4 regions of the Paenibacillus terrisolis genome follow, and region 4 is predicted to be linked to each of the others. Evidence: predicted binding sites of a transcription regulator. Region 4 holds the regulator's gene; each other region holds the start of a gene.
What was found. The regulator Rex, encoded in region 4, represses fermentation and respiration genes when NADH is low (regulators of the CRP and FNR family bind a similar motif). The targets are predictions, from matches to a motif close to TTGTGAAATATTTCACAA.

Region 1 (4,673 bases), on a different contig from region 4:
TGGTATTCTGGTCGGGAGGCCAAGCGGCGGCAGGACATATCGCCGCCACTCTGATCGCCGCTTTTGTGCTGATCGTCTTCCCGCTGTCGGACGCCTTCCTGCCGGTTTCGGAGGCAGTGGAGCGAATTCCGCAGTACACCGTTTCGCTTGAACGGTTGGAGCGAATCTCTTCCGGCGGCGATGGCCGGCAGTCGGCCAGCAACGGCGGCATCAGCCGGGAGCAACTGGACGCTTTAACCCGCAGCGCGGAAGTGCGCATTCAAAGCGCCAGCTATGCTTATGACGAGCATAGCGGCAATTCGGTGGAAGGCGTGTCGCTGGACATCCCGCAGGGGAAGCGTATCGCCGTGATTGGCCGCAGCGGGGCCGGAAAGTCGACGCTGCTGAAGCTGATCCAAGGGGCGCTGGTCCCGTCGGAGGGGGCAGTGACCATCGGCGGCTTCCCGGCGGCCGGTCTCGGCGATCACATTCCGCAGCTGATTTCCGTCCTGAACCAGAGCCCACATTTGTTCGACACGACCGTGGCGAACAATATTCGGCTCGGGCGGTCGGATGCTGCGGATGAGGAGGTGAGCCGGGCCGCCGAAGCGGCTAGGCTTGCTCCGCTGATCGCCGACCTGCCGGAGGGACTGGACACGCCGATGCGGGAAACCGGCCAGCGCTTCTCCGGCGGCGAACGGCAGCGCGTCGCGTTGGCGCGTGTCCTGCTGCAGGATACGCCGATCCTCATCCTCGATGAGCCTACGGTTGGGCTTGATCCGCGAACCGAACGGGAGCTGATGTCCACGATTTTTCAAGCTGCCAAGGGTAAATCACTCCTATGGGTAACGCATCATCTTGCTAACGCGGAGCATATGGATGAGATTATTTTCATGGAGCATGGCCGGATTTTGATGCGGGGGACTCATGCGGAATTAATGGAACACGAACCGCGTTACCGGAATTTGTATCGGCTGGATTGCCCGGAAGAATAGGTTTATTTGGCTCGAATTGATAAATTATAAAACCGTCAGGACAAGGGCTCTGACGGTTTTTTGACATTTTTGGAATTTTTGTGAACGATTTAGGTGAAAACTAGGGTGTGCAGAAATAATGCTGTGATTTTTAATACTTTTTTCGGCGAAATGTGTTAATATTTATGTGAATTGTTCGGTGCAAAGTTGTGCAAATTTTCACCAACTTTTTCCTGGTTGGTGGAGATTAAGGGGATGTCACTCCCCTCATTAATTAAATTACCTATTTCATGATCAAAGGAGAATCGGATATGTCGGAAACAATCACGGAAACAAAAACGGAGCAAGAAGCGGCGGTTTTGTCCGGGGGGCCGGATTTGCAGGAGCTTCTGGAAAAGCTGCTTAAGCCTGAAGTTCAGGAATCGCTCAGCGTTTTGGTGGATCAACTGCCCAAGCTGACGGAAGTGATCGGCGTGTTGACGAAGTCATACGATTTTGCTAAGTCGGTTGCTACAGACGAGGTGCTGAAGCAGGATACGATCGGAGCGCTCCAGGAAATCGCGGGCCCGGTAAAGGATAAAGTGAAGCATTTTGCGGCGGCCGCTATCGAAGCTAAAGACCGCGCCGAATCCAGTCAGGAGGCGATCGGTCTGTTCGGGCTGCTAAAAATGCTGAAGGACCCGCAAGCACAGAAGCTGCTTCGGTTTGCCAACGCGTATCTTCAAGTCGCCGGTCGCGAGACCAGTCAACATTAATAACGGGGGAAAAAGGATATGTCAAAACACATTGTTATTTTGGGCGCCGGTTACGGCGGAGTACTCAGCGCTTTGAACGTTCGCAAATATTTGAATAAATCGGAAGCCCGGGTTACCGTGGTGAACCAATATCCAACGCATCAAATTATTACCGAACTGCATCGTCTTGCGGCGGGAAGCATCTCGGAACGAGCGGTGTCGCTGCCCCTCGAGAAGTTGTTTAAGGGGAAAGACATCGATCTTCGCATCGCCAAAGTGGAGAACTTCTCGGTCGACAAAAAAGAAGTGAAGCTGTCCGACGGCACGGTTCTGACTTATGACGCTCTGGTAGTAGGCCTGGGCAGCATAACCGCTTATTTCGGCATTCCCGGCCTTGAAAAATACAGCATGGTGCTGAAATCGGCTGAAGACGCCAACTCTATTTATCGGCACATCGAATCGCGGATTCACGCCTTTTCGCAAACCGGCAACGAAGCCGATGCGACGATTCTCATTGGCGGAGGCGGCTTGACCGGCGTCGAATTGGTCGGAGAGATCGCCGACCAGATGCCGAAGCTCGCCAAAAAGTACGGCGTAGATCCCAAAGCCGTCAAGCTGCTGCTGGTTGAAGCCGGGCCGAAGATTTTGCCTGTGCTGCCGGATATGCTGATTGCTCGCGCGACAGCCAGCCTGGAAGCGCGCGGCGTGCAATTTCTGACGGGGCTCCCCGTTACGAACGTAGATGGGAATTTGATCGAGCTGAAGGATAGTCAAAAAATCACCGCCAACACCTTTGTTTGGACAGGTGGGGTTCAAGGCAATCCGCTCGTGGGCGAATCCGGGCTTGAAGTCAATCGCGGACGCGCGACGGTCAATAACTACCTTCAATCGGCGTCTCATTCCGACGTGTTTGTGGCGGGCGACAGCGCGGTTTATTTCGGATCGGACGAACGCCCTCAACCGCCGACCGCGCAAATCGCTTGGCAGATGGGCGAGTTGATCGGATATAACCTGTACGCATTCTTGACGAATAAATCCATGGAAGTGTTCAAGCCGGTCAATTCGGGGACTTTGGCCAGCTTGGGCCGGAAAGATGCGGTTGCTACCGTCGGCGCGAACAATACGGCGCTTCGCGGACTCCCGGCTACGATGATGAAGGAAGCCAGCAATATTCGTTACCTTTCCCATATCAAATCGATGGATGCCTTGGCTTATTAATGGAGCTTTAATCAAAAAGCGGCTGCCGCGGATGATGAGATAACCCGAAGCAGCCGCTTTATTATGTTCAATGACATTGATGTCGTTATTTGAAGGAATTCCAGTGCGTAATTTGATCGAGCGGAAGGCGTGGACTCGCATGAGCTGCTTTGGCCGCTTTGCCGACCGCGATCAGCAGGATTGATTTCAGGTTTTCCGGAAGTCCGAAAGCTTCGTCGAATTTTTGTGCGTCATAACCGCCCATAGGCACGGTATCGTAACCTTTAGCCTTGGCGATCAGCATAAATTGCATGGAGACCAGACCAGCGTCGAACAGGTTAATGTGTTGCATGCCTTCAGGACCTCTGGCGCCGTATCCTTTAACCAGACGTTCTACGAAATTTTGTTTGATTTCCTCGGTCATGGCGCCCATATCAACGGCTTTGCCATAGATCTCTTCCGCATGCTCGTAGGATTTCAGATCGCCAAGCACGGCAATGATCGCCGAAGCGTCCACGATTTGTTGCTGGTTATTGGCGATGGGCAGCAGCTTTTGTTTCTGATCGTCTTGATCGATGACGAGGAAACGCCAAGGCTGCAGGTTGGAGGATGAAGGAGCGGAAATCGACAACTCGAGCATTTCCGTCAGTTCCTCCCGGGAGATTTTTACTGTAGGATCATAGGCGCGAACGGAATGTCTCTCGCGAAGCACCGTATAGAAGTCATTGAGGTTAGGTTTTACTTCAGTACTCATTTCTAATCCATCCTTTCCGATTGAATTCATAGTCATTGTCAGTATAAAACTTAACTGTTATAAATTCAAGAACAGTTAGATTTCTTAGTTGATAAGCTGGGCTATCACGGCTAATCTAATAGAGAATGACCAAATGAAAGGGGAACTGGACATGACGTTAAACATCGGAATTGTCGGAACCGGCTGGTTCAGCAAAGTCCATGGGGATATTTTGGCGGGAACGGAAGGTGTGCGGGTTGCCGCGGTGACCGGGACAAGCCTTGAGAAGGCCAAGGCTCTGGCTGAACGGTATCCGGGCGCCAAAGGATACGCCAAGTTAAGCGATATGTTGGATGATTCTAAGCTGGATGGCGTTTACTTGTGTATACCGCCTATGGCTCATGGCGAGATCGAATATGAGCTGATTGCCCGTGGCATACCTTTTCTCGTGGAAAAGCCGCTCAGCACGGATCTGGAGGTTCCTCGCGGAATTTTATCGCGTCTGGAGGAGAAACCGCTGATCCATGCGGTAGGTTATCATTTCCGGTATAAGGATTCGATCCGGAGAATGAAAGAAGCGCTTCAAGGCCGGACGGTCGGCATGGCGCTGGGAACATGGATGGGGGATATGCCGCAGGTATCCTGGTGGAGAAGACAGGAGCTTTCGGGAGGACAATTTATCGAGCAGACTACCCATATCGTCGACTTGCTCCGTTATACGGCGGGCGAGGTTACGGAAGTTTATGCCGCATACGGCAACCGGATCGTGCAAAGCCAATATGAGAACGTAAACGTTACGGACATTGGAAGCGTAACCATGAAACTCGCCAGCGGCGCGGTAGCCACCATTTCCAATACCTGCGTGCTTCCGGGCGGCGTCGGCGAGGTGGGGCTTCATTTATACACCGACGGCGGAATTCTCGCTTGGAATCCTCAAGGGCTGAAGATTACCGCTCCGGGAGTAAACACGGAATATCGGGGCGAGGACAATCCTTATGCCGCCGAGACCTCCGCGTTTATCCACGCCCTGCGGACGGGAGATTCCTCGCGGATTCT
Region 2 (4,673 bases), on a different contig from region 4:
GCTCTTCCGCCGGGAACGGACGGATGATGTTTGGACGGACAAGCCCGGCTTTAATCCCTTCAGCCCGCAGCTTGTCGACGATAGCCTTGGCCGATTCGGCCGCGGAATTGAGCAGGAACAACGCGACTTCGGCGTCCTCCATCCGGTACAGTTCAAGCGTCGGATATTGGCGGCCCGAGAGTCGTCCGTATTCGTCCGCAACCTCTTTGTACACTTCGGCGGCGCGCTCATGCGCGAGAGACAATTGATAGTGGTTGTTCGTCAGGTCCTCGCCGTTCATATGAGCCCCTACGGTGATGGGGTTGGCGGGGTCGATGACATTGTCGAACCCGGCCGGCGGCGTCTCGCCAACGAATGCGCGAACCGTCTTGCCGTCGGTAAAATAACTGAGCTTCCGTTTTTGATGCGAGGTGAAAAAGCCGTCGTAGGCGACGATGACCGGCAGACGGACATCGGCATGCTCGGACAGCTTCAGCGCAATGATGTTCATGTCGTATACGGCCTGCGGCGTGCTCGCCGTCAAGATCAGCCAGCCCGTGTTCAGCGCGTAATACAGGTCGGAGTGGTCGCCGCGGATATCCAACGGACCGCTGATCGCCCGGGTGACGAGATTCAGCACCATCGGGAACCGCGTGCCCGACTGCACCGGCAGCTGCTCAATCATATACATGAAGCCGTTGGCGCTCGTGGCATTGATGACCCGCGCGCCGCTGATCGCAGCGCCGTAGCAGATCCCCGCCGAGCCGTGTTCGCCGTCGGCCGCGATCAGCTTGATATCATGCAGCCCCTGCGATTTCTTCTGATCCAGAATTTGCGCCACTTCGGTAGACGGCGTAATCGGAAAATACCCCATGATATGATAGTTGATATGCGTGGCAGCCATGGCTGCCGCTTCGTTGCCGGATTCAAACGCAACCACTTGCTCGGCCGCCGCCAAGGCCGTCATTTTTTCTTCCGTTATTGACATAGCAATTGTCCTCCTTCTGCTTAATTAAAAACGTGGGCCACGCGGTGGCTGTCGGCATACCCAAGCTCTTCCCGGCGAACGGACAGCGATCCCGTCGGGCAAACCTCCACGCATTTCAGGCAGCCTTTGCAATATTGATAATCGATGCCGCGCAGAAACATCTGCTGCCGTCCCTTTTTGTCCTCGCCGGATTCCCATACGAAACAAAGGTCGGGACAAATCGCGTCGCAGTTGGCGCAGTGAATACAGGACTCCATGTTCAGTTCGGGTAAAAAGCCTTGGCGCGAGCCGCTGAGATCCTTCAGTAAGCTGTTGCCCTGCGTCTTGATCACGCCTCCCATTTCCTGCGTTTCATAACCAAGCTGAGGCTTTTCCCGTTCAAAGCTAGCCACGGCACCTGCCGGCGCTTCGATCGTCTGGAACTTCACTTCCTGGTAGCCCCGGTCAAACGTGCGCAAATTGGGCTCGACAAGCTGCGGGTACTTCTTCTGGAACGTATGTCTGATGACTTCGCGCATCGATTCCGGGTCGAGGAAATCGCATATCCGGAATAGCGCGCCCAGCATCGAGGTGTTTACCTTGGTATGTTCGTCGATCGCGATGCCCATGGCATCAATGACCGCGAGCGTCCCGTAAGGGAATTTCAAGTCGCGGCGGATTTCCTCGAAATCACGGGTGGAATTGACCAATAGCACCCCGTCCGGCTTCAAACCGCTAAGAACGTTGACCGTTTTGTGCAGCGCTTCGTGGAACAGCCCGATTACGTCCGGCTGTTCAATCGGGCTATGGTCGTGAATGGGCACATCCGATTCGCAAAAGCGGACAAAGCTTTTGACCGGCGAGCCTTTCTTCTCCGAGCCATAAGACGAGAAATTCGCTCCGTTTAGCCCAAGTCCCAGTACCCCGGATTCCGCCATCATTTTCCCGGCAAGATTGGCCCCGAGACCGCCGATGGACTCCAGCCGGATTTCGAAGAATCCCAGCTCGTTCGTTTTGGTAAGTATACTCATGCGTCCTTTCTCCTCTACGTTTTATTTGAGAAATATTTCACATTTGGGTAGCGCTGGAACTATACTTCCATTGGTTTGGCAGACAGTGATTTCAGACTATCCCCCCTTCCCATATCCACGGAAAAGCCGGCCGCTCTTATGCGAAGCCCCAGACAACCAAGGCACTGCGCCGACTCTTCGCCGGTACACACCTTGTTTTCATAGAGCGCATATTTCTTACGAACAGCTACGGGTGACAAGTTCGGCATGACCACGTTTGCGCCTACCTTTAAAGCCATCTCTCGCCCGGTTGGGCTCAGAGTGGCCAGTGCAGTCGTGGCGGGAATCAGCGCGTCCGGCATAAACAATCGGGTTAACGCTACCATCACCAATGTATCTTCAATCGTACCGGCTTTCGCATATTTCAGCGGAGTATTGCGATGTGGAATAAATGGGCCGATGCCGATCATGTCCGGCTGGAGTGCTTTTAAATACCAGAGGTCCTCCGCCAAATCCCAAGCGGTCTGTCCAGGCAGGCCAACCATAAATCCGGCCCCTATCTGGTAACCTATCTCCTGCAGGAGGCTGATGCAGTTCCGGCGATTCTCGAAAGACATGGAAGGATGGAGCGATTGGTACAAGCGTTCGGAAGCGGTTTCATGACGCATTAAAAAACGATCCGCACCTGCTTCGTACAACCTTCTGTAGGTTTTCTCGTCCCTTTCGCCGATCGATAAAGTGACCGCGGTATCCGGAAAACGGGCTTTGATCGTTTCGATCAGCTCCGCCAGAATGTCCTCCGTATACCAAAAATCTTCCCCGCTCTGCAGAACGAAGGTACGGAACCCCAGGTTGTACCCTTCCTGGCAGCAATCAAGAATCTGCTGGGGTTTCAGACGGTACCGCTTGGCTACGCGGTTGCCCGCCCGAAGTCCGCAGTACAGGCAGTTCTGTTTGCAGCAGCTGGAAAATTCAATCAAGCCGCGGAGATATACTTGATCTCCATACTTTTGCATTCGCTTCATATGGGCATATTGATACAGCTCGTTCCGGGACTCGGTATCAAGATGCTCCAGCAGATAGACGATTTCATCATTGGATAGCTCTCCGCGAAAATACAGCTTACGAATTAACTGTTTCATCAGCGATCATCCTTGTATGATTACGTTTGTTTATCAATATGGCGCTATAAGCAAATGATGAGTGAAGGTATTGTGAATAATTTCACAAATAAAGCGGTTACATTTCCATTTAACATAAACTTGGATCAATAACTCGGCATAACATGGCTTTCGTACAAAACAACGTTAAACGGTGAGATGGAGTAAATCCGGGATGTGATCATAGAAGCATTAAGAGTGTTTGTTGGATCAGAGGTGTTTTCTATGGAGCATTGATTCATTTCGTCCCTAGACGTCAATTAGAGGTGCTTACGATAAGCAAATGTGAGTGGAATTAGGGTTAAGTAAAACTGATATAACTTATTTTACCATTAATAAGTGGTTTGGTTTGAGACATTTCTTACACTTCTTTAGTTTGCATCGAGTGAAAAAGGCATGCCCCGTCAACATGACGGGGACATGCCTTTAGCCTCTCGTGTTTTCAGGACCAGTCCAGACCGGTATCCTTCGCGATTGGCTCTTCCTTCACCAAGGTATACATGGTGGCAGCTTCATCCTTGCGAGTCGTCTCCGCGAGACGTTCAACGCGCACCGTCACCAGCTTTTGGCCGAATTGAACGGTAATCTCGTCGCCCACCTTCACAGTACTGCTCGGTTTGGATTCGCGCCCGTTAATCAGGACTCTTCCTTGTTCGGAGACATCCTTCGCTACCGTGCGCCGCTTAATCAACCGTGACACCTTAAGGAATTTATCAAGACGCATTATTTTACAGCTTCTTTAAGTTTGTTGCCCGCTTTAAATGCCGGAACATTGGATGCCGGGATTTCGATCGTTTTGCCGGTTTGCGGGTTACGGCCCGTACGGCCGGAGCGTTTGCGGGTTTCGAACGTACCGAAGCCGATCAATTGTACTTTGTCTCCGCCAGCGAGAGCGTCGGTGATTTCACCGAGGAATCCGTTAAGAACAGATTCAACGTCTTTCTTAGTCAAACCGCTTTTGCTGGAAATGTTGTTGATCAGATCTGTTTTGTTCATCAATAATGCCTCCCAATAATTAAGAAAATAGATGATACCACGGCACTACAGGCATTTAGCCCGATAAGCCGTGCGATTATCTTTGTATGAGTATTCTTGCTTTTCTTTGAAAATCCTTCCGGGAAGGGAAACTTTTTTTTGATTTTTTCGCAAAAAAACCGAAATTTAGGCCTTTTCTCCCATCATTCCCGTTCTTTCGACTTAGCTTCTTCCCATAGTGCATCCATTTCGGATAAGCTGCTGAATTCTGTCGATTTGCCGAGTTCTTTCAGCCTTTGCTCGACATAATGAAAACGTCGGGTGAATTTGGTCATCGTCCGCGATAAAGCCTCCTCAGGGTCAGCCCCGATAAAGCGAGCCGCGTTCACGACGGAGAACAGGACATCCCCCAGCTCCAGCGCCTGATCGGCCGGACCTTCGCCGTCTTCCACCGCTTTCTTCAGCTCGGCGATTTCCTCCTCCAGCTTGCTCCAGACTCCGTCGATCGATTCCCAGTCGAATCCGGCTTTCGCCGCTTTTTTCTGCAACTTGTAAGCCTTCATGAGCGCAGGCAAATCCCGC
Region 3 (4,673 bases), on a different contig from region 4:
ACAAATTGATCGTGACGACCGGATCATGGCCGATTGTTCCGAAATTCGAAGGCATTGAACTGGAGAACATCCTGCTGTCCAAAAACTTCAATCATTCCAACACCATTATTGAAAAAGCGGCTCAGGCCAAGTCCATCGTCGTCGTTGGCGCAGGTTACATCGGCGTCGAGCTGGTTGAAGCGTTCCAGATGAACGGTAAACAGGTGACGCTGATTGACGCGGAGAAACGGATCCTTAGCAAATACCTGGATGCCGAATTCACCGACACGATCGAAGCATCGCTTCGTGAACAAGGCATTACCCTGGCCTTGGGCGAGAAAGTGACCCGATTCGAAGGAAAAGGCGGAAATGTGTCGAAAGTAGTAACCGATCATGGCCAATATGCTGCGGATCTCGTCATTTTGTGCATCGGCTTCCGTCCGAATACCGGTCTGCTCAAAGGCCAGGTGGACATGCTGGAGAACGGCGCGATCATCGTGGACGAATATATGCGCACCAGCGCGCCGGATGTTTTTGCGGCCGGAGACAGCTGTGCCGTATTTTATAACCCTACCGGGAAACATGCGTACATTCCGCTTGCGACCAATGCGGTACGGATGGGCACGCTCGCCGCGCGCAATCTGATAGAGCCAAACGTTAAATATTTGGGAACCCAAGGAACCTCGGGCATCAAAATCTACGAGGACAACATCGCCGCTACGGGGCTGACGGAAGCTTCGGCCAAAGAGGCGGGCATCGAGGCCGAGGCAACCATGGTGAACGATCATTACCGTCCCGAATTTATGCCTACCCACGAGCCGCTGAAGCTCAAGGTGGTTTATGAAAAGAGCACCCGGCGTATTTTGGGTGCGCAACTGATGTCCAAAGCGGACTTGACGCAATCGATCAATACGATTTCGGTCTGCATCCAAAACGGCATGACGATGGAAGAGCTCGCTTTTGTTGATTTCTTCTTCCAGCCGCATTACAACAAGCCTTGGAATTTCCTCAACAGCGCAGGCCTCGGGGCGCTGCCGGAAGTTTCCCTCCGTGCGGCCGTTCGCGGCTGACAAAGCGGTTTTGGCTTCGGTGCACAGCAGATTCAGGGCAGCAGCCGGCGATAGAATATGCGAGACGTATTCTTTTCGCCGGCTGTTTTTTTAACAAAACTTGTGAATTCTTCCGCCATATTAATAACGCTATCGTGATCTTTGTTACTTTTCGGGGGGATGAGGCACGTTACAATAATATTCGGTCGGCAAGCATCACGGAAAGAAGGGCCTAATAAATAAAGAGATTCAAAAAGGAGACAAGACCATGGCTTATTATAAACCTGGGCAGATTGCGGAAGTTACAGTGGAGAACGGCATCAAGAAAGCGCACAATCCGTTATTGACCGTACTTATTCTTGGATTTTTGGGCGGGGCTTTTATTGCTCTCGGGTTCCTGCTGGATATTCGGGTTATCGCAAGCGCACCGAAGGAATGGGGCAGCTTTGCCACCTTTATCGGCGCGGCGTTGTTCCCGATTGGCCTCATCCTGGTATTGCTCGCGGGCGGCGAGTTGTTGACGGGGAATATGATGGCGGTGCCTCTGGCGCGTATGGCCAAGAAAATCAATACCGGCGAGGTCGTCAAAAACCTGATTCTGATCACGCTCAGCAACTTTGTGGGCGCATTGTTCGTAGCATTCTTTTTCGGTCATGTCGTCGGTTTGACGGCAAGCGGACCGTATTTAGATAAACTCGTCGAAATGGCGGGACATAAACTGGACGATAATTTCTTACAGGCGTTTATCTCCGGCATCGGCTGCAACTGGCTGGTGGCTCTGGCCGTGTGGCTCTCTTACGGCGCGGACAATATGAGCGGCAAAATCCTCGGCATCTGGTTCCCGACCATGGCATTTGTCGCCATCGGATTCCAGCACGTTGTGGCAAACATGTTCATCATTCCCGCGGCTATTTTTGAAGGTTATTTCTCCTGGGGCGAATACCTTAAAAACTTTGTTCCGGTTTGGCTTGGCAACCTGGTGGGCGGCGGTTTGTTCGTCGCGGCAGCTTATTGGGCGGCCTATTTGAAGGATAAATCGGCTTCGCCCGCCGAGCATGCGTCGTCATCTGCGACCGAATTGCATCACTAGCAGAAGATTCCCGTAAAAACGTGAGGATGGCGGGGAGACTTTGGGCTGGGTAACAGCCCTAATTAACCTGCTGCAAACTATGAAGAAGATATAAGGGAAATAAATGGTGCTATTTTGGGAATATCGCTCGTTTTTCGTGAAATAGAGGACAAAAATGGCGTTATTTTCCCGAATCGCCGGGAAATGGCCGCTTATTGCGCTGTTTGCCCACAAATAAGGCCAATAAATTCCCTTATTGAAGAGAACCACGCTTGTACTCGGGAAATAAGACCATAACGTTCCGCTATTTTATGAGGTACCCTTAGCAATGGAGGTACCGCCGACATAGGAATCACGTTATTTCTGGATCGATTTACGCTAAAGGGCTGTTCTTCCGTTCGCACGGAGGAACAGCCCTTTTTGGCATGAGTATCAGCGGGATGGCGGATCAATTTCCAAGAACCAGGTCAAGCATTTCCTGCACGGGAATCGTGGCCAGCGAAATGCTGGTGTCGCAGCAGCCGTAATAGATGTAAATCTCGTCGTTAACGATCAGGTTAGCCGTAGGAAAGACGGTATTGTTGATAATAAGACCGAATTTTTCATAGTGCATTTCAGGCTCCATAATCGGATTTTTGGTTCTGGCGATAACCCGCCGCGGATCGTGAAGATCCAGCAGTAACGCGCCCACTCTATAAACGGAGTTGGAATCCACCCCGTGATATAGTACCAGCCAGCCTTTTTCCGTCTTGAGCGGCGTTGCGGCGGCGCCGATTTTAAGGCCTTCCCACTGCGGGTTTTCGGATACGGCAACCAGTTCGGGCGACGTCCATTCTTGCAGATCCTCGGAATAAGAAATCCAAATTCCTGGTCTGTCGGTGCCGTATTGTTGCCCTACGTACTGCATAGGGCGCCGCAGCAGAGCAAACTTGCCGTTTATCTTCTCGGGAAAGAGGGCATTGTCCCGGTCGTCAATCTCCGCAGGAGTCGTATAGCACAACTGCTCGTAATGAACCCCGTCCTTGGAGACGGCGATGCCCGAGCGCGTAATCATCGGCTGTGTTCCCGTTGCCTCCCATTCCGGATAATGCTCCGGATAATAGTCCGGCACGGCGACGCCTGTCGGCCAGCAATCAAAGCCATACGGCTGCAGAGCATAACACATGTAGAAAGTCTCATCGATTTTGACGATGCGCGCGTCTTCGACGGAGCCCTTCGGAAAACCGAGATCGGCACCCGTGAATATCGGTTTGTCGGAAACGGGCTGGAATTGGACGCCATCGGTACTTCTGAGCAATCCGATGCTCGTTTGAAACGGCCGAAGGCTCCCTGCCGCGCGTTCATACATAAGAAACTCGCCATTATGGTGAATGACGCCGGGATTGAACACGGCCACTTTTCTGAAATCATGGATTCCCGGAACGACAATGGGGTTTTGCGAATATCTCTGTAGCGGCATATTAAGTTTTCCTCCTGTGAATGATTAGCCCTTTACGGCCCCAGCGGTCATGCCCTGGATAATCTTGTTGCGGAATATCAGATAAATGATGATAACCGGCAGAATGGAAAGTACCAATGCGGCCATCAGGGTTGTATAATCCGTCGTATACTGCCCGTTGAAGCTGGTCAGGCCCACCGGAAGCGTTCTAAGCCCTTGGTCGGTGATCAATGTCAGCGCAAACGGAAATTCATTCCATGTATCAAGGAACGATAGAATCAACGCGGTTGAAGTGACGGGCAGACAAGTGGGGAAGATGATCCGGAACATGGTGTAAAACGTATTGGCCCCATCGATATAGGCGGCTTCGTCAAGCTCGACGGGAACCGTCCGGACGAAGCTTTCATACAGGAAAATCGAAAGCGGAAGCCGGAGCGCCACGTAGGGGAGGATCAATGTTCCGAGATGATTGTACAAATTCAGCGTCTTAAACTGGACAAACAACGGTACGATCAGCGAATAGACGGGGATCAGCATGCCGGCGATAAACAGTGTGTAGATGGCGTTGCGGCCTCTGAAACGGTATCTGGCCAGAACATACCCGATGCTGAACGCGAAGAGAATAACCAAAATCACCGTAAGCACGGTATTGAACGCGCTGTTTAAAAAATACGAAGACATTCCTCCCTCGACAAAAGCCTTATAATAATTGCCGAATTGAGGGTTTTTCGGCAGCGAAACGATGTTCAGCATAAACTCCTCTTTCGTCTTCAGGGAGGAGTACATAATCCACAGGATCGGAAAAATGCAACCGACGGAAAAGATCAACATGCAGATGTTGAAAATCGTGCTCCCAAACAGCCGGATCGCTTTGCGGGGAGTCGTGATCGTAGAAGAAGTCATTTTTGTCTCGCCTCCGCCAGCATTTTGAACAGCATGACCAATCCGAAGCTAAGCACGAATATCCCGATGGAGATCGCGCTGCCGTAACCGAATTGCATTTTGGTAAAGGAGGTATTATAGGCATACAGAGCCAGCACCATGGAGTGCGTCCCGGGACCTCCGCCCGTCATCACCAGGATATGGCTGAACACCAGCATATTCGAGGAAATGCTCAGCATGATCGCTACTTTTATGG
Region 4 (4,673 bases):
ACGAAGCTTGGTCCTTTTGTAATACCAGACTTGAAAAATAACCGAGAACTGCTCGGCAAGGTAAACCAAGAAAAGAAGCGGAATTAAGATTTCAACTTTTTCAATGACAACCAAAATAGCGAGAGAACCGCCGATAGCCAGCGATCCGGTATCCCCCATAAACGCTCGGGCCGGGTATATATTGTAAAGAAATAGCCCCAGCAGGCAGCCGATCATAACAAGGCAAAAGGTCTGAACTTCTGGTTTGTCCGAGATGAGAAAAAAGAAAAAATAAGTCGGAATGGCCGTATTGATCAATAATCCGTCCAGGCCATCCGTGAAATTGATCGCATTCGCCGAGCCTACGATAAAGAGCAGCATAACCGCTATGTATAAGAAGACGGGTAAGTGCAGGCTAAACCCACGGAATATCGCGATGTCGCCGGATAATGAGAAAAATCGCATTAAAACCACGAAAAGCATCCCGGTAAATAAAAATTGGAACATCAGCTTCGCTAGTCCGGAAATTCCCGAAGGATTTTGCCACACTGCTTTTTTCAAGTCATCCATAAAACCTACCGAGCTGAATAAAAGAAAGGTTGCGCATAAAAAAATCATGAGCGGAGCCGGATGAAATTGCAGCGAAACCGCGACCCCAATCAGCAACACAAGGCCGGCCATGAGAGGCGTTCCCCGCTTGGCCTGATGGTCGGGAGGCAGCTCTGAACGAATGGGTTGCGTCAGTTTAAGGATGCGCAAAACACGAATAAGCAGTGGCGTGAACATCGCTACCAGCAAAAAGGATAGACCGGATATGCTCAAAATTCCCGACATATCTCCACCGCCTTTAAGTAAATTATGAACCTCCGAAGGATAGGTTTGCCCTCATCAACCAGCAAAAGCGTCTGAGTATCAACCTGTCAGCCTTGTACTAAAATAGTACGTCACTCTAACTCTATAGATGAATCATCGCTATAAATTGTTCGCCAAATTTGTAATTCCATGAATGCCGGTTGATCAACAAACATCAATAACAAAGGAGTTAAGCAACTTATTCTCGATGCCTAACTCCTCGGTCATTGCCATATCCATTTTCAGGCAGCTAAAACGTCTGCTTACCTCGATCCTTACCGATTCGGCAGAGTAAATATCTCATCCAGCGGCTGGCCGGTGGCGAAGTCAAAAAAGCGGTAATAATGATGGTCCTTTTCTTTGTAGAACAGCTGCCACACGAGCTGCTCGTTATAAATGCCCGGCATGAGCCGAACAACCTTGATGCCCGGGAACTGCTCTTTAATGACCGCGCGGATTTGGCTTTCCGACTTGCCTTCGGACATCGGCTTAACGATCGCGTCTTTGCTGTCCCGAAGCCACACCATTTCATCCTGTCCCGACTCGTTTTTGCCTTCCACGACCCAGATCACTTCGTCCCAGACCGACTTCCACACCTGTTTCGCTTCGGTTAGGTCCGTCTCCCGCTTGGCCTCGCGGATAGCGGTGTTCTCGGCTTTCCACGTATCCTCATGAATGTATACATAAAAGCGGTTAAGGCCAATGATCACAAGCAGCAGGAGTATGATCGAGAGCAGGATCCATTTGGTTCTGTTCTTCAACCTTCTCTTCCTTTCCCCTGGTTGACGGCTTAAGCGGAGATCTCTCGGCTCACGTCCCCTCGTTTGCTAGCGGGCGAGCAGCCCTTCAAAAGCCGCCTGGGCCTCGTAACGCACCCGTTCCTCGTCGAGCGTCAGACAGGCGCCATGCTTGATCACCTGTTTGCCGTTGACCCATACATGTTCAACATCCTTCGGGCTCGCCGAGTAGACGATATGGGAAATAAAATCGATCTTCGGTATGAAATGGGCCTGCTCCGTGTTAACGGCGATAAAGTCCGCTTTCATGCCCGCGGCCAGTTTCCCTGTATTGGGCAGGAACACCGACTTTGCGCCGTACTCCGTTCCCATCTTGAGCGCTTCTATGGCAGGCACAGCGGTAGGGTCACCGGAAACGCCTTTGTGGATCAAAGCCGCCAGGCGAATCTCCTCGATCATATCGAGGTTGTTATTGCTTGCCGCGCCGTCCGTCCCAAGGGAGACGACGACCCCTTTTTGCAGCAGTTCCGGCACACGGGCAACCCCGCTCGCAAGCTTCAAATTGCTGCCCGGATTATGGGAAATGGCCACGTCATGCGCAGCCAGAATCTCAATTTCCTCATCGGTCAAATGCACCGCATGGGCAAGCAGCGTCGGCCGTGAGAACATCCCGAGATTCAGCAGGTGCTGGACCGGACGAACACCGTAATCGGCCACGTTTTGCTCCACTTCCGCCCTCGTTTCGGACATATGCGTATGCATCGGCAGGTCGAGATCATGCGCCGCCTGTACAAACTTTTCGATATAATCCGGCGGGCAAGTGTAGGGAGCGTGCGGCGACAGCATCGTTGTGATTCGGCCGTCCGCTTTGCCGTTCCAATTCACCGCAAAATCGACCGCTTCCTTCAGCTTCATGTCCTGCACGTCCGGCGGGCACAACCCAATCGCTCCGCGCATCAATACGCCGCGAATTCCGGATTCTTCCACCACTTTGGCCACTTCATCCATGTGATCGTACATATCGAGGAAGGTCGTCGTTCCGCCCTTCAGCATTTCCAGGACGGACAGCGCCGTCCCGGCATGCACGTCGCTTGCGGTAAACTTGGCTTCCATCGGCCATACTTTCTCCTGAAGCCAAGTTTGCAGCACCATATCGTCCCCGTAACCGCGAAGCAGCGACATCGCCGCATGGCCGTGAGTGTTGATCAGACCGGGCAGGAACAACAGGCCTTTTCCGTCAAAGGTCTCTGCGCCTTCCACGCCTTCCGGGCGCTGCTCCCCAATGTACGTAATCATATCGCCTTCAACCAGCATATATCCGTGAATCACGGGACGACCTTCGTCCAAAACGGCGAAGGTCCCGTTTTTAATTAACCACTTACGACTCATAAACGGCTTGTTCCTTTCCATTTTCCAAATAATACGCCAAGCTGAGCAGATCCGTCGTAAAATCGGCCGCGTGAATTCTTACTTCCGACGGCACTTTCAGGATCGTTGGCGCGAAGTTGAGAATCGCTCCGATTCCGGCGGCAACCAGCTGATCCGCAACGCGTTGAGCTTCAAAATCCGGCACGGTGATAATCCCAATGCGCACATGCTTCTCGCGAACCGTTTCAACGAGCTCATCGATCGGCTGAATCGTAATGTTGTTGATCTGCTTGCCGATTTTGGCCGGAGAAGCGTCGAACACCGCTACGATTTTCATATTGTCCTTCAGATAAGCATTATAATTGGAAAGCGCCTGACCAAGATTACCGGCACCCACCAAAGCTACGTTGATTTGCTGGTCCAGATTTAAGATTTGCTGGATTTTTTCGATCAGATAAGCCACATCGTAACCGATGCCCTTGCGTCCGAAATCGCCGAAATAAGCGAGATCCTTGCGAATTTGCGCCGGATTGAGATCCAGCTTCTGGCCCAGTTCCTGCGAGGATACCGTTGGCACCTCGCGACGGCTCAATTCATTTAAAAAACGCAGATATACCGGCAATCTTCGAACAACGGCATCGGAAATTTTATCAGATTTCATACATTTTTCCCCCTCATTTGGCGCGAGTATGAACCGCAAAGCTTATTGCGGCTCACCGGCATTGAGCCATTCCGAAATGCGCGGAACCATTTGCCCGAGGGGCATATGCTCCATCTTCGGTCCGGGTAAAGAATATAAAAAATACTTTCCGTAGTAGGATTCCAAGATGCGGGTATCATAAACAACCACGATGCCGCGATCCTGCGACGAGCGGACAAGCCGGCCGAATCCCTGCTTGAAGCGGATGACCGCCTGCGGCACGGACAGCTTCATAAAAGGATTTTTCTTCTCCCGCTGAAGCCGTTCGCTCTTCGCCTCCACGAGCGGATGGTTGGGGGGCTGGAAGGGCAGACGGACAATGGCCAGGCTCGTCAAAGCTTCGCCGGGGATATCGACCCCTTCCCAAAAACTGCTGGTGCCAAGCAGCACGGATGCGTTTTGGCCTTGGAAACGGCGGGTCAGCTTGGTGCGGCTGCCGCTGTCCATCCCTTGACCGATGACGGTAATACCTTGCTCCGACAAAAGGTCCTTTAGTGGATCGTATACCTGCCTCAGCATGCGGTAAGAAGTAAACAGCACCAGCATGCGTCCCTGCGTAGCGACAGCCGTATCCGCCAGCGATCGCACCAGCGTACTGACGAAATGATCGTCTCCCACGCTTCCCTTGACGCTTGGGAAGTCCCGCGGGATGACCAGCAGCGCCTGATCCCGGTAGTTAAACGGCGAAGGGAGCATCGATGTCAACAGCCTGTCTTCGGAGGCAGCCTCCGTTAGTCCCAACTGCTCAATCATATATTGAAACGATTTATCGACGGAAAGAGTTGCCGAAGTCATCACAACGCTTTTTTTCTTGTCGAAAAAATACTCCTTCAGCTGAGCGCTTACATCGATCGGCACGGCGTAAATTTGCAGCGAGCGGCTGCGGTAATTCCCGTTTCCTTCGATCCAATATACCGTTTCTTCATTCTCCAGCTTCATAAAGAAGCGCAGCGACTCGCGTTCGCTCGCCAAATCCTTGAACAATCCGCTGATATCCGTTAACAGGCTTTCGGAGCCGAAATCGTCCTGCTCTTCCC

Region 1: the regulator Rex is predicted to act here: its motif matches at 1,161-1,178, upstream of ACI48K_RS24330 (helical membrane plugin domain-containing protein).
Region 2: the regulator Rex is predicted to act here: its motif matches at 3,169-3,186, upstream of hydE ([FeFe] hydrogenase H-cluster radical SAM maturase HydE).
Region 3: the regulator Rex is predicted to act here: its motif matches at 1,150-1,167, upstream of ACI48K_RS20160 (formate/nitrite transporter family protein).

What each region holds. Positions count from the first base shown of each region.
Region 1 is NZ_JBKFGG010000048.1:30,163-34,835, reverse strand. Features, by position in the region: gene cydC (thiol reductant ABC exporter subunit CydC) at 1-974, shown strand, start outside; gene ACI48K_RS24330 (helical membrane plugin domain-containing protein) at 1,265-1,708, shown strand; gene ACI48K_RS24325 (NAD(P)/FAD-dependent oxidoreductase) at 1,727-2,905, shown strand; gene ACI48K_RS24320 (nitroreductase family protein) at 2,991-3,638, opposite strand; gene ACI48K_RS24315 (Gfo/Idh/MocA family protein) at 3,790-4,673, shown strand, end outside.
Region 2 is NZ_JBKFGG010000033.1:34,870-39,542, reverse strand. Features, by position in the region: gene ACI48K_RS21225 (thiamine pyrophosphate-dependent enzyme) at 1-967, opposite strand, end outside; gene ACI48K_RS21220 (2-oxoacid:acceptor oxidoreductase family protein) at 988-1,977, opposite strand; gene hydE ([FeFe] hydrogenase H-cluster radical SAM maturase HydE) at 2,037-3,098, opposite strand; gene ACI48K_RS21210 (RNA-binding S4 domain-containing protein) at 3,559-3,840, opposite strand; gene ACI48K_RS21205 (HU family DNA-binding protein) at 3,840-4,112, opposite strand; gene yabN (bifunctional methyltransferase/pyrophosphohydrolase YabN) at 4,295-4,673, opposite strand, start outside.
Region 3 is NZ_JBKFGG010000029.1:63,164-67,836, reverse strand. Features, by position in the region: gene ACI48K_RS20165 (FAD-dependent oxidoreductase) at 1-1,049, shown strand, start outside; gene ACI48K_RS20160 (formate/nitrite transporter family protein) at 1,297-2,118, shown strand; gene ACI48K_RS20155 (glycoside hydrolase family 130 protein) at 2,546-3,556, opposite strand; gene ACI48K_RS20150 (carbohydrate ABC transporter permease) at 3,581-4,438, opposite strand; gene ACI48K_RS20145 (carbohydrate ABC transporter permease) at 4,435-4,673, opposite strand, start outside.
Region 4 is NZ_JBKFGG010000012.1:23,909-28,581, reverse strand. Features, by position in the region: gene mraY (phospho-N-acetylmuramoyl-pentapeptide-transferase) at 1-813, opposite strand, end outside; gene ACI48K_RS12350 (cell wall elongation regulator TseB-like domain-containing protein) at 1,107-1,592, opposite strand; gene ACI48K_RS12345 (amidohydrolase) at 1,659-2,957, opposite strand; gene ACI48K_RS12340 (redox-sensing transcriptional repressor Rex) at 2,947-3,597, opposite strand; gene dinG (ATP-dependent DNA helicase DinG) at 3,640-4,673, opposite strand, start outside.